2 linked regions of the Amycolatopsis sp. NBC_01488 genome follow. The main gene of each other region encodes a partner of the protein of the gene in region 2 in a complex. Links are inferred from orthologs where the notes say so. Each region holds a gene or a part of one and is shown on either strand. Other genes may lie near its edges. The genes, in order: secA and secY.

What was found.
Region 1: the proteins of secY (region 2) and secA are in contact, whole or in part, in a crystal structure (PDB 3DIN), measured with the Thermotoga maritima proteins. The link is inferred for Amycolatopsis sp. NBC_01488 from one-to-one orthologs. Residues at the interface, in WP_004081795.1 of Thermotoga maritima: Glu108, Gly109, Glu110, Glu111, Ala236, Glu237, Arg238, Arg239, Ile240, Thr241, Ile242, Gln243, Tyr244, Ala245, Arg246, Arg247, Val248, Thr249, Gly250, Arg251, Arg252, Val253, Tyr254, Gly256, Ala257, Ser258, Thr259, Tyr260, Leu261, Pro262; in WP_004082002.1 of Thermotoga maritima: Glu261, Ala262, Arg263, Lys300, Ala301, Arg302, Thr303, Ile304, Ile305, Leu323, Tyr324, Asp325, Pro326, Val329, Ser330, Tyr333, Ile336, Lys340, Phe345, Val349, Glu363, Phe364, Tyr374, Ser375, Gly376, Gly377, Glu393, Ile395, Thr482, Ser483.

The regions. Positions count from the first base shown.
Region 1 is NZ_CP109434.1:3,771,609-3,781,727, reverse strand. Bases 2,935-6,410 are described here. They hold secA (preprotein translocase subunit SecA), read right to left. Parts: upstream 6,030-6,410; coding sequence 3,135-6,029; downstream 2,935-3,134. Other genes in these bases: hpf (ribosome hibernation-promoting factor, HPF/YfiA family), read right to left, coding at 6,235-6,410; OG738_RS18300 (cytochrome P450), read right to left, coding at 2,935-3,070. Outside these bases: OG738_RS18315 (TrmH family RNA methyltransferase), read left to right, coding at 1-516; OG738_RS18310 (HAD-IA family hydrolase), read right to left, coding at 524-898; OG738_RS18305 (Rv3235 family protein), read left to right, coding at 1,127-1,570; more of OG738_RS18300, read right to left, coding at 1,892-2,934; more of hpf, read right to left, coding at 6,411-6,921; OG738_RS18285 (ComF family protein), read right to left, coding at 7,851-8,495; OG738_RS18280 (LpqB family beta-propeller domain-containing protein), read right to left, coding at 8,536-10,119. UniProt on the Escherichia coli protein: Required for protein export, interacts with the SecYEG preprotein conducting channel.
Region 2 is NZ_CP109434.1:1,651,138-1,660,765, forward strand. What follows is about bases 378-3,362. They hold secY (preprotein translocase subunit SecY), read right to left. Parts: upstream 2,532-3,362; coding sequence 1,224-2,531; downstream 378-1,223. Other genes in these bases: map (type I methionyl aminopeptidase), read right to left, coding at 378-628; OG738_RS07765 (adenylate kinase), read right to left, coding at 673-1,227; OG738_RS07775 (LysE family translocator), read right to left, coding at 2,788-3,362. Outside these bases: more of map, read right to left, coding at 1-377; more of OG738_RS07775, read right to left, coding at 3,363-3,411; OG738_RS07780 (hypothetical protein), read right to left, coding at 3,434-4,549; OG738_RS07785 (hypothetical protein), read right to left, coding at 4,598-5,200; rplO (50S ribosomal protein L15), read right to left, coding at 5,300-5,746; rpmD (50S ribosomal protein L30), read right to left, coding at 5,743-5,928; rpsE (30S ribosomal protein S5), read right to left, coding at 5,931-6,575; rplR (50S ribosomal protein L18), read right to left, coding at 6,607-7,005; rplF (50S ribosomal protein L6), read right to left, coding at 7,008-7,547; rpsH (30S ribosomal protein S8), read right to left, coding at 7,564-7,962; OG738_RS07820 (type Z 30S ribosomal protein S14), read right to left, coding at 8,048-8,233; rplE (50S ribosomal protein L5), read right to left, coding at 8,238-8,801; rplX (50S ribosomal protein L24), read right to left, coding at 8,801-9,115; rplN (50S ribosomal protein L14), read right to left, coding at 9,119-9,487; rpsQ (30S ribosomal protein S17), read right to left, coding at 9,595-9,628. UniProt on the Escherichia coli protein: The central subunit of the protein translocation channel SecYEG. Consists of two halves formed by TMs 1-5 and 6-10.

The sequences.
Region 1 (10,119 bases), 2.1 Mb from region 2 along the record:
CTCGCCGACGTCGTCGCGCCGCGGATGCGCGCGCTTGACACCGCGCTTTCGGACCGTCGACCGCCGTCTCGGGTGCTGCTGCTCGACGGCATCACCACGCCCGCGAACGTCGGGATGATCCTGCGCACGGCGACGGCCGCCGGGCTCGAGGGCGTGATCGTGCCGCGACGCGGTGTCGCCGCGCTCGACCCGCTGGTGGTCAAGGCTTCGGCCGGCGTCGCCTTCCGCGCGCCGGTGCTGCGGTGCGGGTCCGCGCGCGAAGCCGCCGAACTGCTCACCGAAGCCGGCTACGGCCTTTACGCGCTGGGCGCGTCGGCTCGTACCACGGTGTTCGACGTCGACCTGCCGCAGCGCGCCGCGTTCGTGCTCGGCGGCGAGACGGGCGGAGTCGGCGCCGAAGTCGGCGAGCTCGTCACGGAATGGGTGTCGATTCCCATGCCGGGTGACGTCGAGTCGCTGAATGTCTCAGCCGCCGCGGCGGTCCTGTCTTTCGAGCTGGTCCGCCGCGCGCGGTGACGCGCGCTCACCAGTCCGGGAACAACACACCGAGCTCGGAGAGCGTTTCCTCGACCGACCGGTGGTGCACGCCGACCATCCCCGCCTCGACGGCGCCGCGGATGTTCGCGGCGGAGTCGTCGACGAACGCACAACGCACGGCGGGCAGCCCGAGCCGGTCGGCCGCGAGCAGGTAGACCGCGGGATCCGGTTTGGCGACCCCGACCTCGCCGGAAAACACGAGCGCGTCGAAATAGTCGAACATCGTGTTCTTGACCTCGGCCGACGCCCCAGGGGCGTTGGACAGCAGCGCGGTGCGGACGCCTCGCTCGCGCGCGGCCGCCAGGTAATCGTAGAAGCGGCCGGCGTCGGGATCGGTGAGAACTCCGGCGAAGTCGACCAATAACCCCTTCAGCACCCGGCACACCATAGCCGGGGCGGCGACGCGTTGTCTCGCATGGCGCAACAACCGCCCGCACTTACCGCACCGGCGGCCGTGAATCCATCGTTGCGGTGGTTCTTTCCCGAATCGGGCGATTCTCGTGGCCTTTCCGGCCGGTTCCCGCCTCTAAGCGGAGGCGACGGCGAAATGCCGTGCCCGGGAGGGGAGGAAATGACCGAGGAACACCGCGTGAGAACACTGATTCACCACGAAGTGCCACGCCGGGCCGACCGGCCACCGGCCGTCACGCCGCACGAACACCGCGGGAGCGATGCCCGGTGGCCGATGCCTCGCGGCCTCGAGGCGGGCGAGGTGAGCCGGCTGCTGACCATGCTGCTGGAGGCCTACGACGGCCGCCGGCCGGTGCCGCAGATCCGCGGCCTGGTGGCACCGGAGGTCTTGGCGAGCCTGAGCGGCCCGCACCTGGCACGGCCGCGCCACCGGCTGTGCCGGGTCCACGTGTGCCCGCCGGCGCCGGGGGTGATCGAGGCGTGCGCCCGCGTGGAAGTGGCGGGCCGGTCGATCGCGCTGGCGGCCAGGTTCGTCCGGACACCGGCGGGCTGGCAGTGCGTGCGGTTCGCGCTGCTGAAACCGGGACACCCGGTTCAGGCACAGCGCCGGGCTGCGGCGTGAGTCGCGCTTCGGCGGCTCGCGCGCCGCCAGGGTCGTAGCCGCCGCCTGCGGCGTCGGCGTGCCAAGGTGCCAGAGGTCTCGGGCGACTGGGCCCCGCACCCAGCCGTTGTGCAGTCGGCTCGCTGTACCACCGGTTCGCGCACCGCCGGGTCGCCGGCGGCTGCGGCGCCAGCTGCGTCGGCGTCGGCGTCGGCGAGCCGAGGTGCCGGAGGTCTCGGGCGCCGGGCCGCAACCCGGCCGCCAAGCCCAGGCCATGCCGCCGAGCAACCGGCCGCGCGAACTCCCCTCCCCACCGGCCCTCAAGTCGTGAGCGGCAGAACCCTAACCCCCGCTGGCGACCGGGAGCGTTGCCAAGCCGCGCAGGGTGGTCGTCGCCGTCCACTTCGGATCGGCCGCCAACTTCAGCTGCGGCATCCGGCGGGCCAGTTCGCGGAACACGATGCGGCCCTCCAACCGTGCCAGCGGGGCACCAAGGCAGAAGTGGATTCCCTGGCCGAACGCCAGGTGGCGGCCCGGCGTGCGGGTCGGGTCGAACGTGTCGCCGCCTGTTGACGGGTCGCGGTTGGCCGCTCCGATCAGGACGATCACCTGGCTGCCCGCCGGCACCGCGAACGACCCCAGTTCCGTGTCCCGCAACGCCGTGCGGGCCGTCAGCTGGACCGGGGAGTCGTAGCGCAGCACCTCCTCCACCACGCGGTCGGGCGGTGCCGCGCCAAGGCCGTCGTGGCGCAGCAGGGCCAGTACGCCGTTGCCGATCAGGTTCGTCGTCGTCTCGTGGCCGGCGATCAGCAGGAGCGTCAGCGTCACCAGCAGCTCGCCCTCGCTGAGCACGTCGCCCGCGTCGGACACCGCGACCAGCGCGGACAGCAGGTCGTCCCCCGGCTCGCGTCGCCGCTGGTCCGCCAGGGAACGGAAGTACGCGACGAACGACTGCCGTGCCTTGACCGCCGGCCCGACCGTGTCCGGGTGCTGCAGGAACGGCGGGTCCAGTGCCCGCGCCATCGAGTGTGACCACGCCGCGAAGCGCTCGCGGTCGTCCAGCGGCACGCCGAGCAGCTCCGCGATCACCTCCACCGGCAACGGCTTGGCCAGCGACGTCATCAGGTCGAACTCACCGCGCACGCCGTCGAGGAGCGACGCGGTGAGCTCCTCGATCCGCGGTGCCAGCCGCTCGACCATCCGTGGCGTGAACGCCTTCGCCACCAGCCGTCGCAGCCGCGTGTGGTCGGGCGGGTTCAGGGACAGGAACGCCCGGACCACGCGTCCCGATTCGTCGACCGGCTGGTCCGGGAGCCGGTCCGCCGGATCCAGGTACTCCGGCTCGGGGTGCCCGAAGGCCGGGTCGCGCAGTACCTGCGTCGCCTCGGCGAGGCCGCTGACCGCGAACATCCCTTCGGCCAGCCGCGCGACCGGCCACCGCGCACGCCATCGCCGGTAGTGCGGGTACGGATCCGGCCGCCGCTCCGCGGCGAACAGCGCGAAGAACTCCTGCGGATCCACCGGCTTCTCCCCTCGCACAAAAACAGGGCCGGGGTGCGCGTGCACCCCGGCCCCGGAAACCACGTCAGCGACGCGGGCCCTTCTTGCCCTTCTTCTGCGCGTCGCGCTGCGCGGCACGACGATCCCGGCGGGTTCCCCCACCGCCACCGCCCGCGGCCTGCGCCCCGCCGTCGGCGTGGGACTCGACCTCGCCGTCCTCACCCGGGCCGGACAGCGTCACGCCCAACTGCGGGCCACCGCCGCCGAGGCCCTTGCCGCGCAGGGCGGCCGGGACGGACTCGGTGTCGGTCGTCGGCGGCTGCGGCGGCGCCGGACGCGCGTGCCGGCCCTCCGAGGGCGCGGCTGCCTGGCCGTTGCCCGAAGCGACACCCGCGGGCAACGCCGCGGCGTCCTCCGCCGGCGGCGCCTCGGCCCGCTCGACCTGCAGGTTGAACAGGAAGCCGACGGCCTCCTCCTTCAGCGAGTCGAGCATCGCGCGGAACATGTCGAAGCCCTCGCGCTGGTACTCGATCAGCGGGTCGCGCTGCGCGAGCGCCCGCATGCCGATGCCCTGCTTGAGGTAGTCCATCTCGTAGAGGTGCTCGCGCCACTTGCGGTCGAGGACCGTCAGCATGACCTGGTGCTCCAGGGTCCGCATGCCGTCCGGGCCGACGAGCGCGTTGATCTCCGCTTCGCGCTTGTCGTAGGCGTTGCGGGCGTCCTGCACCAGCGCCTCGCGGAGCCCCTGCGCGTCGAGGTCGCCGTCCTCGACCAGGTCTTCCCAGTCGATGCTGACCGGGTAGAGCTGCTTCAGGGCCGTCCACAGCTTCTCGTGGTCCCAGTCCTCGGCGTAGCCGCTGGAGGTCGCACCGTCCACATAGGCGTTGACGACGTCGACGAGCATGCCCTCGATCTGGTCGCGCAGGCTCTCGCCGGCCAGCACGCGGTGGCGCTCGGCGTAGATCACCTTGCGCTGCTCGTTCATGACCTCGTCGTACTTGAGGACGTCCTTGCGCTGCTCCATGTTGATCTGCTCGACCTGGGTCTGCGCGCTCTTGATGGCCTTGGAGACCATCTTGTGCTCGATCGGCACGTCGTCGGGCAGCCGCATGGTCGTCATGACGCGCTCGACCATGGTCGCGTTGAAGCGGCGCATGAGCTCGTCACCGAGCGACAGGTAGAAGCGGGACTCGCCGGGGTCGCCCTGGCGGCCGGAACGACCGCGGAGCTGGTTGTCGATGCGGCGCGACTCGTGCCGCTCGGTGCCCAGCACGTAGAGCCCGCCCGCCTCGCGAACCTCTTCCGCTTCGGCCTTCGACTCCGCCTTGACCTGCTCCAGGACTTCGGGCCACGCGGCCTCGTACTCCTCGGAGTGCTCGACCGGGTCCAGGCCCCGCTCGCGCAGCACCTGGTCGGCGATGAGGTCGGGGTTGCCGCCCAGCACGATGTCGGTACCGCGGCCCGCCATGTTCGTGGCGACCGTGACGGCGCCCTTCTGGCCGGCGCGGGCGACGATCAGCGCCTCGCGGTCGTGGTGCTTCGCGTTCAGCACCTCGTGCGGCACGCTCAGCTTCACCAGCAGCTTCGACAGCCGCTCGGACTTCTCGACGCTCGTCGTGCCGACCAGGACCGGCTGGCCCTTCTCGTGCCGCTCGGCGATGTCCTCGGCGACCGCCTCGTACTTCGCGTCTTCGGTCTTGTAGATCAGGTCCGGCTGGTCGGCGCGGATCATCGGCCGGTTCGTCGGGATCGGCACCACGCCCAGCTTGTAGGTCTGGTGGAACTCCGCGGCCTCGGTCTCGGCCGTACCGGTCATGCCGGACAGCTTGTCGTAGAGGCGGAAGTAGTTCTGGAGCGTGATCGTCGCCAGCGTCTGGTTCTCGGCCTTGATCTCGACCTTTTCCTTGGCCTCGATCGCCTGGTGCATGCCCTCGTTGTAGCGGCGGCCGACCAGGATGCGCCCGGTGAACTCGTCGACGATCATCACTTCGCCGTTGCGGACGATGTAGTCCTTGTCCTTGTGGAAGAGCTCCTGGACCTTCAGCGCGTTGTTCAGGTACCCGACCAGCGGGGTGTTCGCGGCCTCGTAGAGGTTCTCGATGCCGAGCTGGTCCTCGACGAACCGGACGCCCTTCTCGGTGACGGCGACGGTGCGCTTCCGGACGTCGACCTCGTAGTGGTACTTCGAGTTGATCAGGTTCGTCTTCTCGGTGCGCTCCCGCGACCCCATGGTCGTGGTGTCGATGCCCTTCATCAGCGGGGCGAGCCGGGCGAACTCGACGTACCAGCGCGACGACTGGTCCGCCGGGCCCGAGATGATCAGCGGCGTCCTGGCCTCGTCGATGAGGATCGAGTCGACCTCGTCGACGATGGCGAAGTTGTGCCCGCGCTGCACGCAGTCGTCGAGGCTCCACGCCATGTTGTCGCGCAGGTAGTCGAAGCCGAACTCGTTGTTCGTGCCGTAGGTGATGTCGGCGTTGTACTGGGAGCGCCGCACGTCCGGCTGCTGCTCCGACAGGATGACGCCGACCTCGAGGCCGAGGAAGCGGTGGATGCGGCCCATCCACTCCGAGTCGCGCTTGGCCAGGTAGTCGTTCGTCGTGACGACGTGGACGCCCTTGCCGGGGATGGCGTTGAGGTAGGCGGGGAGGACGCAGGTGAGCGTCTTGCCCTCGCCGGTCTTCATTTCGGCGACCTGGCCGAGGTGCAGGGCCGCGCCGCCCATCAGCTGGACGTCGAAGTGCCGCTGGCCCAGCACCCGCTTGGCCGCTTCCCGGGCGACCGCGAAGGCCTCCGGAAGCAGCTCGTCGAGCGACTCGCCCTCGCCGTTCCGCTTGCGGAACTCCTCGGTCTTGGCCCGCAGCTCGGCGTCGGTCAGGTCCTTGACGTCGTCTTCGAGGGTGTTGATGTGATCGGCGATGTTGCGCAGCCGCTTCACCATCTTGCCCTCGCCCGCGCGGAGCAGGCGGTTCAGCACCATCCGGTCGACCTCACTAGCTGATCATGAGTGCGCCCAGGCCGGTCCCGGGCAGGTTTTCCCGCGGCGGCCGCCGTGGTCGGCGCCACCGTCCCACCCCATCGTAGGGAACGGTGGGCGTCGTGTGCACACGCCGTAGGTCGTGGACGTGCGGATGGCCCGCACGCGAGCCGCGTGCGGGCCATCCGTCAGGCCTCCTTAGGACGGCTCAGCCGAGCCGGATCACGCCGTAGTCGAAGCCTTTCCGCCGGTAGACCACGCTGGGCCGGCCCGCCTCCGAGTCGTTGAAGAGGTAGAAGTCGTGGCCGACCAGCTCCATCTCGTAGAGAGCCTGGTCCACCGTCATGGGCTCCGCGGTGTGCTGCTTCTCGCGAACGACGCGACCGGGCTGGTGACCGAGGTCGTCGTCGGCCCAGCTCTGCTGCTGGGGCAGGTGGATCTCTCCGGCGACCGCGAAGCCGTTCGTCTGCGGCTCGGCTTCGGGTGCTTCCAACACCGCGGTACGCGCGGCGGGACTGGCTGCGGCCGGGGATCCACCACCCGGCAGGGCCGAGGTCGCTTCGGCGACCGATTCCGGGCGGCTGCGCCCGTAGTGCACGCGCCTCCGGTCGTGTGTCCTCCGCAGCCGGTTCTCCAGCTTCGTGACTGCGGAATCGAGCGCTGCGTAGAAGTCGGCGGCACACGCTTCAGCGCGTACGGCCGGGCCACGCCCCTTTCCGGTGATTTCGACGCGCTGGCAACTCTTGGCCTGGCGCCGATTGGGTTCGTGGAACAGCTCCACGTCGTACCGGATGACTTTCCTGTCGTAGCGCTCGAGGCGGGCCAGCTTTTCGCTGACGAGTGCCCGATAGTGCTCGGGCACCTCTACGTTGCGGCCCTTAACGACGATGTCCATACACGACCTCCCTCGCTGAGATGACTGCGAGCTGTTGAGTTCACACACGGCGCCGGTGTAGCGGGGACGGAAGCCCGGATCGCGGGCTGAGAAGGAACTCGGGATCGGTTCACGACGTCTCGTGCCGGGGCCCGAGCGCGGACTCAGCGCACCTCCGGCGCCAGGGACATGGGCTCGTCACCTCCCTGCCTGCGGGGATTGCTGATAGCGGAGCACGTTAGCTTCCTCACGCCCGTTGCAACAGCCCCCGAGCCGGGGGATGTCGAGGAATGAGACTCCGTCACCCCGCGCAGTGAGCGGAGGGTGAACACCAGAAAACACCCGCTGGTCGGACGCGGTGCGGTTCGCGTGCTTTCACACGGACGGCGCATCGCTGCCGGCTGGTGGACGCCGAGGGTGACGGCCAGGTTTCCCGCAGCCGCCACCCCGGTGGAGTGGCCTGGCGGCCGAGTGGTCTTGATCGACACCCTCATGCCGGGACAACGGCCCCCGAGCTGATTGCGTTCCCGCCGGATGTCACTCGTGTAGGTGACGTCGGGGTCACCCGGGTGCGGGGTGAGGCCGGGGGGGGTGCCGGGGTGGGGTGCCGGGTTTGCGGTGGTGAGGGCCGGGGAGGCGGGTGGCTTGCCGCGGTCGGCGGTGGTACCCGTGGCGGTGACGAATGCTCGGCTGCGCGCGATCGGACGCAGCCGTGACTGCCGCGGCTGCGCGCGATCGGAAGCAGGCGTTGCTGCCGCGGCTGCGCGCGATCGGACGCAGCCATGGCTGCCGCGGCCGCGCGATCGGAAGCAGGCGTTGCTGCCGCGGACCGGCACCGCGCGGCTGGTGACGGCGGCCGCCACACCTGGCGGCGCGGGACTGGTGCCGGGCGGCGGAGGACCGCCGGGCGGCGCGGCGCCGACGACGGCCCCGCAGCCGCACGCCATGCGTCACCCCGCCGCGAGCAGGGTCAAGACCGCCGCCACCTCGATCCCCTCCGCCGCCATTGCCCGGACGCAGGCCGCCGCCGTGGCTCCCGTCGTGATCACGTCGTCCAGGAGCACCACCGGCATGCCCGGCGGTGGGCGGCCTGCCTCGCGGAAGCGCACCCGGCCCGCGAGGTTGGCCATCCGGGCCGCGCGGTCCAGGCCGACCGCGTCGCGGGCTCGGCCGGACAGCTCCAGCGCCGGAGCGACCGCGACTTCGAAGCCCCGCTCCGCCAGGACCTTCGCCGCCGCGTTGGCCAGGCGCTCGACGTGCGGGCCTCCGCGGACCCGGGCCGCCGGACGGCGGCTCGGCGCCGGCACCAAGCACACCCGAGAAGCGGACACCCGCGGCAGGACGACCAGGGCCTCCGCCAGCGCGCGCCCCAGTGAGGCCGCCAAGTCGCGGCGGCCACGCTCCTTGAACGCGATCAGCAACCGCCGGCCGACGCCCCGGTACCGGGCCAGCGCGAACACCCGCACCTTCCCCGCCACCGGGACCCGGACGACCTCGGACACCGCACCCCACACCCCCGCGCACCGGCCGCAGCACGGCGCTCCACGGGCCCCGCAGCCGGCGCACCGGGCGGGGATCAGCAAATCGAGCCACACACGGACAGTGTCCCCGGCACCACCGACAGTTTCCGGAACCTCAGCCCGGGTAGAACGGATCCGCGTCCTTCATCGAGTGGGCCTGCGGCCGCCAGACCTCGCCGAGCTCCGACGCCGTCCACAGCCCGCTCGCGTCGGCCACCACGATCGGGCGGCTCGGCGCCGCCGTCACGCCGTGCACCTGGGGCGTCAGGTTGGAGCTGTTGAACGCGTCCATCCGCTGGCCGTCCACCGTCACGCGGACCACCGGCTGGGACGGCGACTTCGTCACCGCCACCAGGGTGTCCTGGTCCAGCCAGTCCACGTCGACCGCTTCCTGGAGGTCGTGCGGCTGCAGCAGCCGGGGCTCGCGCAGGGCCACCGAATCGCCGCTGCCGACCACCGAGGCCACCCACAGGTGGTCGTTCACCACCGCCGCCACGCGGGCGCCGTCGCGGGAAAACCGCAGCTCCGTGATGCCGCCCTGCTGGATGAGATCCGCCGCGTTGACCGTGAGGGCCGTCCACTGGCCGTTCGGGCTGACCACCATCCGGCCGACCGAAAGCTCGTTGACCACGGTCCACACCTCGCCGGTGCCCGGCCGCCACGTCGGACGGCTCAGCGTCGTGCCGCCCAGGCCGACCAGCGGCAGGTCGTGCCCGAGATCGCCGATCCGCAGGCGGACCTTCGGGCCGTCGTGCTCCACCACCGCCAGGCGCTTGCCGTCGATCGACTGGGCCGCGTTCACGACGTCGTAGCCGCCGTTGCCCGCCGGGCCGGGGACCGGTGCGCCGTCGAGCAGGGACCGCACCCGGCCGCCGACCGTCATCAGGCCCGGGAGCTCCAGGCTCGGCGACAGCGTCGCGGTGTACGCGGGCAGGTCGTTCAGGCGCCAGTCCGGATGGTTCGCGACCAGCGGCGCGCCGTCGGCGAGGATCCGGATCCGCGCCGACGTCACGTACTGGAGGGTCAGGACGATCTGCGCCGCGATCAGGTTCCGGATGTCGTCGGCGACGCCGGACAGCCCGGTCAGCGGTACCACGAGCGTCCCGTCGTCCAGGCTCTTCACGTTCGTGTCGATCTCGACCGGCTCGCCGAGCAGGTTCTTCACCGCACCGGCCAGGCTCGTCGAGGGCCCGTTGACCAGCAGATCCATCACGCGGCCCGGCAGCCCGGACTGCGGCTTCGCGATGACGTAGCGGCGGTCGGGGACGAACGTGGCCGACTGCTCCGAGTAGAAGTTCACCGACACCGGCGTGTAGTTCTCGCTGAAGTCGGACTCGGTCGCGTACAGGTCGGGCGGCGGGTCGGCGATCCGCCACTGGCCGTTCGCCTGCTTGTGCACCTGCACCTTGAGCGCCGCCGGGCTGTAGTCCGGCACGAACGCGCTGTTCTGGTCGAGCATGCCGACGTCGAACCCGCGCACGTTGACGACGACGGTGTTCGGGTCGGGCTGCGGGGCCGGGTCGTAGACCGTGCCGAAGGTGTTCTGGATGATCGTCAGGCTGCGGCTGGGCCGCCAGTTCGCCCGGCTCTGGTCGTCCAGGTAGGCGCGGGCGGCCGCGTTGCCCTGGCCGGGCTTGAGCGTCGCGCCGATGAAGCCGCGGACCAGCGAGAGCGGGTCGATGTCTTTCTCCGGCTCGGG
Region 2 (9,628 bases):
TCGGCTCGATCGCCAGTGCCATGCCGGGCTTCAGCCGCGGGCCCTTGCCCGGCTTGCCGAGGTTCGGCAGGAACGGGTCCATGTGCATCTCGCGGCCGATGCCGTGGCCGCCGTACTCGACGATCATCCCGTACTCGACGCCGTCGTCGCGGCCCGCGCGTTCGGCGGCCGACTGGACGGCGTAGGAGATGTCGGTCAACCGGCCGCCGGCGATGACCGCCTCGATGCCGGCCCACATCGCCGCTTCGGTCGCCGCGGACAGCGCCAGGTCGGCGTCCGAGACGGCCCCGATGGCCAGCGTCACGGCGGAGTCGCCGTGCCAGCCGTCGAGGATCGCCCCGCAGTCGACGGAGATGATGTCGCCGTCGGCCAGCACCTGGGTCTTGGCCGGGATGCCGTGGACGATCTGCTCGTTCACCGACGCGCAGATCGACGCCGGGAAGCCGTGGTAGCCCTTGAACGACGGCACCGCACCGGCGTCCCGGATCGTCTGCTCGGCCAGCTCGTCGAGCTCGGCGGTGCTGACGCCCGGTTTCGCGGCGGCGCGGACGGCCGCCAGCGTGCGGGCGACGACGAGCCCCGCGGCCCGCATCGCCTGCAGCTCGTCCGGGGTCTTGACCTCGATCATGCGCCCACGGCGGAGCACTTGCAGAACACGCAACCCTCCGAGATTCACGTGCGGTCGCGCAGCGCTTCCAGCACCCGGCCGGAGATCTCCTCGACAGTGCCGACGCCGTCGACGGTCACGAGGATGTCGGCGTAGTACTCCAGCAGCGGCGCGGTGTCCGACACGTAGATCTGCTGACGGCGGCGGATGACCTCTTCGGTGTCGTCCGCGCGGCCACGCGACATGAGCCGTTCGACGACGACGTCCTCCGGCACCTGCAGCTGGATCACGGCGTCGAGCGAGACGTCGGCGTCGCCGAGGATCTCGCCGAGGACCTCGGCCTGCTTGGTGTTGCGGGGGAAGCCGTCGAGCAGGAAGCCGACCTTGGCGTCCGGCTCCGCGAGCCGCTCGCGGACCATTTCGTTGGTGACCGAGTCGGGCACGAGCTCGCCCGAGTCCAGGTAGCGCTTGGCTTCCTGGCCCAGCGGGGTCTCCTGGCCGACGTGCGCGCGGAACAGCTCACCCGTGGAGATGTGCGGGATGCGCAGCTGCTCCGACAGGGCCTCCGCCTGCGTACCTTTGCCCGCGCCGGGCGGACCCACGAGAACCAGCCGCGTCACTTCAAGAACCCTTCGTAGTTGCGCTGCATCAGCTGGCTTTCGATCTGCTTCACGGTGTCGAGGCCGACACCGACCATGATCAGCACAGCCGTGCCACCGAACGGGAAGTTCTGGTTGTTCCCGCTCCCGGTCAACGACAGGAAGAAGTTCGGAAGGATCGCGATGATGCCCAGGTACAGCGAACCCGGCAGGGTGATCCGGCCCAGCACGAAGCTCAGGTACTCCGCCGTCGGGCGACCCGGGCGGATGCCCGGGATGAACCCGCCGAACTTCTTCATCTCGTCCGCACGCTCGTCCACGTTGAACGTGATCGTGATGTAGAAGTACGTGAAGAAGATGATCAGGCCGAAGTACAGCGCGATGTGCACCCAGCTGGACTGGTTCACGATGTAGTTCTTGATGAAGACCTGCCAGCCGGAGTTGCTGTTCTGGTCGCCGACGAGGCGGCTGATCAGATCCGGCAGGTACAGCAGGGACGACGCGAAGATGACCGGGATGACGCCGGCCTGGTTCACCTTGATCGGCAGGTAGGTCGACGTGCCGCCGTACATCCGGCGGCCGATCATGCGCTTGGCGTACTGCACCGGGATCCGGCGCTGCCCCTGCTCGACGAAGATGACGCTGGCGATGATCACCAGGCCGAAGACGCAGATCATCGTCAGCGCGATGCCACCGCCGTTGGACAGGATGTTGCCGCCCTCGACGGGGATGCGCGCCGCGATGTTCAGGAAGATCAGGACGGACATGCCGTTGCCGACGCCGCGTTCGGTGATCAGCTCGCCCAGCCACATCATGACGGCGGTGCCCGCGGTCATGGTGATGACGATGATCGCCAGCGAGTAGACGCTGTTGTCCGGGATGATCGGCGACTGGCAGTCCGGGAAGAGCTGCTTGCGGTCCGCGAGCGCGACCACGCCGGTGGCCTGCAGGATCGCCAGCGCGACCGTCAGGTACCGGGTGTACTGGGTCAGCTTGCCCTGGCCGGACTGGCCTTCCTTCTTCAGCTCCTCGAACCGCGGGATGACCACGGTCAGCAGCTGGATGATGATGCTCGCCGTGATGTACGGCATGATGCCGGTCGAGAAGAGCGACAGCTGCAGCAGCGCACCACCGCTGAACAGGTTCAGCAGCTGGTAGACGCCTTCCTGCTGCGCCTGGGAGCTACAGGCCTGTACGGCCCCGTAGGAGATCCCTGGTGCCGGGATGGTCGCACCGATTCGGTAGACCGCGACGATGGCTAGCGTGAACAGGATCTTCTTGCGTAGATCCGGCGTCGCGAGAGCCGAGCGGAAGGCGCTGAACACGCGGGGGACCTCCTCGGCGTCGTCGGCCGTCCTCAACCGACGATCGGCTTGGCCGGCACGGTGGCCGGCGGGAACACACAGCACTACTGGCACGCAAGCCAGGAACGCTTCGGGGCACACTCGTCCCGAAGCGTGTCGCCGACTCTAACAGCTTCACCGGGCGTGTCCGCAGTCCGTGTGCGTTTTCCGTACCAAGGTTGCTCCGGCGGGTTGATCCACATCGCCGTCTCGGCCGGATTCCTTGACAGATCGGGGATCAGGCGGTCGTCGTCGCGAGCACGCCGGCCAGCCCGACGAGGACCACGCCGGTCCCCCGGTCCACGTTTCGGCGGGTCCGCCGGGTCAGCTCGATCGACTTCAGGCCGGCACCGACCGCGACGTAGACCGAGCCGGCCAGGAACTCGGCCAGCAGGTAGCCGGCGCCCAGCAGCGCGATCTGGGCCGGAAAGGGCCCGTGACCTGCGTCGATGAACTGCGGGACGAACGCGGTGAAGATGAGGATCGCCTTGGGGTTGGTGATCGCGACGCCGAACTCCTTGCGCGTCACCCGCCAGGCGGACGCGGGCCGGGTGTCCGGTTCGGGGACGTCCGTTTTGCCCCGGAACGTGGACCACAGCAGGCGCAGGCCCAGGTAGAGCAGGTAGGCGGCGCCGGCCCACTTGATGATCGTCAGCGCGGTCTCGGAGGCGGCCAGCAGCTGCCCCAGCCCGGCCGCGACGCCGGCGATCAACAGCGTGAACGCGGCCAGCCTGCCGCCCAGCCCGGCGAGGCCGCGGCGAACACCGTGCGTCATCCCGTGGTGCAGGCCGAGCAGGTTGTTCGCCCCTGGCGTAAGCGCGATGAGCACGGACGCCCCGAAGAAGACCAGCAGCCACGACATGGTTTCACGGTAGCGGCGGGCGTCAATCGGATTGTCCGGGCAGCTCCGGCTCCGGCGGCAGGACGGTGATGGCGACGCCGCTGGGCGGGGTCGGGGTGTCGGCGTAGGCGAGCGACGGGTCCGCCCATCCGTCGTTCGTCGGGAGGTGGGCGAGCACGGCCGCGACGCCGGCCAGCGCGGTGGCCACGATCAGCAGCCACATCCCGCTCGCGACGACGACTTCGAGGTCCACGCCGTCCGCCATGGCCGACCACCCGAGCCCGCTCATGCCCACGGTGGTGACGACGCCGGCGGTGAAGAACGCCCCGGCGGTGACCAGCCACCGCCCCCGCTCCGGCCGTGAGAAGGCGACGAAGGCGGCGGCGACCAGCAGGACGACGGCGAGGATCAGCGGCACCCCGACGGGCGAGGCGGCCTGGTCGGTGGCGGCTTGCCCGGGAATCTCGATGCGGCTCCCCCAGGCGGTCTCGGTGACGGTGAGCTGGGCTTCGAAGAACCCCTGCCGGACGCTGAGGTGCTGCTGGAGCCGGAAGAGCGGCAGGAAGCAGCCCCCGACGGCCAGGAGCGCGGCCAGCGCGGTGAGGGCCGGTGGGAGGAAGCGCCGGAGCCCGGTTCCGGCGGGTGCCGTGGGCGGTGAGGCCGGTTCGGCTGCGGGAGCGGCTGGGCCTGGTTGCGCTGGTTGCGCTGGTTGCGCTGGTGGTCCGGATAGTCCCGGTAGCTCGGCGACCGGGTACGGCAGCTGCTCGGCCGGTGGGGGTGCTTGCGTGGGGAAAGCGAGCGGGTCTGCGGGCGCCGCCGCGCTCAGGTGCGCGGGTGCGGATGGGAAGTCGAGCGGATCCGCGGCCGACTGCGCGGTTTCCGCTGGAAAAGCCAGCGGGTTCCCCGTCGGCAGCGCGCTTCCGGCCGGACCAGCGGACGGCGCCTCAGCCGGGAATGCGGGTCGGCGGTCAGGTGCGGCGTCCGCCGGAGCAGCCTCGGCCGGGAAGGCGAGCGGGTCCGTGGCCTCCGCCGGGGAGGCGAGCGGCGCCCCCGTGCCCGGCTCCACTCCCGTGAGCTTCGGGGCCTCGACCGGGAAGCTCAGCGGCGATCTCCCGGCCTCGGACGGCGGATCGGGCGGCTCCTGCGACGGTCTGTCCACCCTGCGATCCTCCGTCCGGATCCGCGCCGCGGCAAGGAGCCTGTCCGGTCAGTCGTCCTGCGGGGGCAGGACCGTGATCGCGACGCCCGACTGCGGCGTCGCCGTGTCCGCGAACGCCGCCGCCGGGTCGGCCCACTCCGGACGCGCCTCGGCCGGCCCGCGGTGGCTCAGCGCCGCCGCCAGCGCGGCGGCCAGCACCGCGGCCACCAGTACCCACACGCCGGCCAGGACGGTCGTCTCCCCGTGCGGCGGCCGGTCGTCGAAGAGACTGCGGGCGCCGTCCATGACGATCGTGCAGACCGCGCCCGCGAGGAAGGCCGCTCCCCCGGTCGCCGTGCGGCTCGCGGCGACGCCCGGCCGGCGGGCCGCCGCCTGGCGGATCGTGAGGACCAGCGCGACCAGGAGGATCGCGCTCGCCAGCACCAGCGGCAGGCCGAGCGGCGCGGCCGGCGAGCTGAGCTCCGCCTCGCCCGGGAACGCGAAGTCGACCCGCCAGGCACGCAGGGTCGAGCGCGCGACGCCGTCGGCGTCGCTGCTCACCGGCTGCTCGGTGCGGAAGAACGGCAGGAACGTCCCGGCGACCGTCAGCGCGAGGGCGAGCGCCACGAACACCGGTGCCCGGAACGCCCGGCCACGACGGCTGAAGTCCACCCCGCCGATCCTTCCGCCGGGCCGCGGTGACCACAAGCGCGCCCGGGAACGCCGAAGGCCCGCCTGGCGAACCAGACGGGCCTTCGGACGAGCTACAGCTCAGTTGGTGGTGGCGGAGCCACCGGCCGCTTCGAGCTTCTCCTTGGCGGAGCCGGAGAAGCCGTCGGCGGTCACGTCGAGCTTGACGCCGTTGACGTCACCGTTGCCGAGCACCTTGACGAGCTTGCCCTTGCGGACGAGGCCCGCGGCGGCGAGCTCTTCGGCACCGATGGTGCCACCGTCCGGGAAGACGCGGGCGATGTCGCCCACGTTCACCGGCTGGTACTCGGTGCGGAAGCGGTTCTTGAAGCCACGCAGCTTCGGCAGCCGCATGTGGATGGGCATCTGCCCACCCTCGAACCCGGCGGGCACGTTCTTCCGGGCCTTGGTGCCCTTCGTACCGCGACCGGCCGTCTTGCCCTTCGAACCCTCACCACGACCGACGCGCATCTTCTCGCGCTTCGAGCCCGGAGCCGGGCGCAGGTGGTGGATCTTGATGGCCGTCATGCCTGGACCTCCTCGACCTCCACCAGGTGGCGGACGGTGTGGATCAGGCCGCGCACCTGGGGGGTGTCTTCACGCACGACGCTCTGGCGGATCTTGCGCAGCCCGAGGGTGCGCAGCGACTCGCGGTGAGCGTGCTTCGTGCCGATCTTGCTCTTGACCTGGGTGACCTTGAGCTGAGTCATCGTCAGACCCCCTGGCCCGCACGCTGGCGCAGCATCCGGGCCGGCGCGACGTCCTCGAGCGGGAGACCGCGGCGGGCCGCGACCTCTTCGGGACGCTGCAGGCCCTTCAGGGCCGCCACGGTCGCGTGCACGATGTTGATCGCGTTGTCGGAGCCGAGCGACTTCGACAGCACGTCGTGGACACCCGCGCACTCCAGCACCGCGCGCACCGGGCCACCGGCGATGACGCCGGTACCGGCGGACGCCGGACGGAGCAGCACGACACCGGCGGCCTCCTCACCCTGGATCGGGTGCGGGATGGTGCCGCCGACGCGGGGAACGCGGAAGAAGTTCTTCTTCGCTTCCTCGACGCCCTTGGCGATGGCCGCGGGAACTTCCTTGGCCTTGCCGTAGCCGACGCCGACCTGACCGTCGCCGTCACCGACGACCACCAGGGCGGTGAAGCTGAAGCGACGACCACCCTTGACGACCTTGGCGACGCGGTTGATCGTCACGACCTTCTCGAGGTGCGGGGTCTTGTCCTGGGCCGCCCCGCCACGGCCGCTGTCGCGCCGGTCCCGGCGGTCGCGACGGTCACCGCGGTCGTTGCCGCCCTGCCCGCCGGGTCCACCCTGGCCGCCGCCGAATTGCCGTGTACGTCCCGGCATCAGGCTTTCCTTCCATTAACGAGCATCTGCATCAGAACTCCAACCCCGCCTCACGGGCGGCGTCGGCGAGCGCGGCGATGCGGCCGTGGTAGGCGTTGCCCCCACGGTCGAACACCACAGCCGAGATCCCGGCGTTCTTCGCGCGCTCGGCGACGAGCTGCCCGACCTTGGCGGCCTTGGCCTTCTTGTCGCCGTCGAACGTCCGGAGGTCCGCCTCGAGGGTGGACGCCGAGACCAGCGTGTGGCCGACCAGGTCGTCGATGACCTGCACGGCGATGTGCCGCGAGGACCGCTTGACGACCAGGCGCGGACGCTGGTCCGTGCCCGAGACCTTCTTGCGGAGGCGGAAGTGCCGACGGGCCTTCGCGACGCGGCGGCGGGTCGAGATGTCCTTGCCCACCGGCTTGCGCTTCGTAGTCGTGTCGCTCATGATCACTTACCCGTCTTTCCGACCTTGCGGCGGATCTTCTCACCCTCGTACCGCAGGCCCTTGCCCTTGTACGGGTCCGGGCGCCGCAGCCGGCGGATGACCGCCGAGATCTGGCCGACCTTCTGCTTGTCGATGCCGGAGACCGAGAACCGCGTCGGGCTCTCCACCTTGAAGGTGATGCCGTCCGGCGCCTCGATCTTCACCGGGTGGCTGTAGCCGAGGGCGAACTCGAGGTCCGAGCCCTTGGCCTGCACGCGGTAACCGACACCGTGGATCTCGAGCTTCTTCTCGTAGCCCGCGGTCACACCCACGACCAGGTTGTTCACCAGGGTGCGGGTGAGGCCGTGCAGAGCCTTGCTGGTGCGCTCGTCGTCCGGGCGCTTGACCAGCAGGGTGCCGTCGTCGTCGCGCTCGACCGTGATCGGCTCGGCGACGGTGTGCTCGAGGGTCCCCTTGGGGCCCTTGACGCTGATGTGCTGACCGTTGATGGTCACCTCGACCCCGGAGGGGACGGCGACCGGCAGCTTTCCGATGCGTGACATGTCTGTGCCCCCTTCCTTACCAGACGTAGGCGAGGACTTCGCCGCCCACGCTGTTGCGCTTGGCCTGCCGGTCGGTCTGGAGGCCACCGGACGTCGAGATGATCGCGATGCCCAGGCCGCCGAGAACGGACGGCAGTTCGGTCGATTTTGCGTAGACCCGCAGACCGGGCTTGGAGACGCGCCGGAGGCCGGCGATGCTCCGCTCGCGGTTGGGGCCGTACTTGAGCTCGACGACGAGATTCTTGTGCTTCTCGCCCGGCTCGTCGTGGTAGCCCGCGATGTAGCCCTCGCGCTTGAGGATCTCGGCGATGTTCGCCTTGAGCTTCGAGTGCGGGAGCTTGACCTCGTCGTGGTACGCCGAGTTCGCGTTGCGCAGACGCGTCAAGAAGTCTGCGATGGGGTCGGTCATCGTCATGGTGACCTGTCAACCTTTCTCGCCTGGTTCCCCGCCCGCCGGAGCGGGCGGGGCCTGTGGCGAAGTGGGAGTTAAAAAGAAGCTCTTACCAGCTGGACTTGCGGACACCGGGCAGCTCGCCCGCGTGTGCCATCTCGCGAAGGCAGATCCGGCAGAGCCCGAACTTGCGGAACACGGCGTGCGGGCGGCCGCACCGCTGGCAGCGGGTGTAGGCGCGCACGGCGAACTTCGGCTTCTTCGCGGCCTTGTGGACCAGTGCTTTCTTGGCCATCGGCTCAGTTCTCCTTGAACGGGAAGCCGAGCTTGCGCAGCAGCGCCCGGCCCTCGTCGTCGTTCGTGGCGGTCGTGACGACGGTGACGTCCATGCCGCGGGGGCGGTCGATGGCGTCGGGGTCGATCTCGTGGAACATCGACTGCTCGTTGAGACCGAACGTGTAGTTGCCGTGGCCGTCGAACTGCTTGGGCGAAAGCCCGCGGAAGTCGCGGATACGTGGCAGCGCGATGGTCAGCAGCCGGTCGAGGAACTCCCACATCCGGTCGCCGCGCAGCGTGACGCGCGCGCCGATCGGCTGACCCTCGCGCAGCTTGAACTGCGCGATGGACTTGCGAGCCTTCCGGACCTCGGGCTTCTGGCCGGTGATCAGGGCGAGGTCCTTGACCGCACCCTCGATCAGCTTGCTGTCGCGGGCGGCGTCACCGACGCCCATGTTCACGACGACCTTCGTCACGCCCGGGATCTGGTGGACGTTGGCGAAGGAGAACTCCGCCTGCAGCTGGCCCTTGATCTCTTCGCGGTAGCGCACCTTGAGGCGCGGCGCGACCTTCTCTGCGGTGGTCATCAGATGTCCTTACCGTTCCGGCGCGAGATCCGGACCTTCTTGCCGTCCTCGCCGATGCGGTAACCCACCCGGGACGGCTTGCCGTCCGAGTCGACGACCATCACGTTCGAGACGTGGATGGGCGCCTCCTGCGTGACGATGCCACCGGACTGCGCACCGCGCTGGGTCTGGGTGATCCGCGTGTGCTTCTTGATCCGGTTCACGCCCTCGACCAGCACGCGGTCGCGCTCCGGGTAGGCCTGGATGACCTTGCCCTTGGCGCCCTTGTCCTTGCCGGCGATGACGACGACCGTGTCGCCCTTCTTCACCTTCATGGCTTACAACACCTCCGGCGCGAGCGAAATGATCTTCATGAACTTTCGGTCGCGCAGCTCGCGGCCCACCGGGCCGAAGATGCGGGTGCCCCGGGGCTCGTTGTCGTTCTTGATGAGCACGGCGGCGTTCTCGTCGAACCGGATGTAGGAACCGTCCGGACGACGACGCTCCTTGACCGTGCGGACGATGACAGCCTTGACGACGTCGCCCTTCTTCACCCCGGCAGCCGGGATGGCGTCCTTCACGGTGGCGACGATGATGTCACCGATGCCGGCGTAGCGCCGCCCGGAACCACCGAGAACGCGGATGCAGAGGATTTCCTTCGCACCCGTGTTGTCGGCTACCCGAAGCCGCGACTCCTGCTGGATCACGTCAACTCCTGTATGTCGCGCCGGTTCTCGCCCGCTTGTGAGGGTTCACGGTTTGTGAGGTTCACAGTGGCGAGCCTTGCGGAACTAAAGACTCCGAAGAGCCCTGCTTACTTGGCCTTCTCCACGATCTGCACCAGGCGC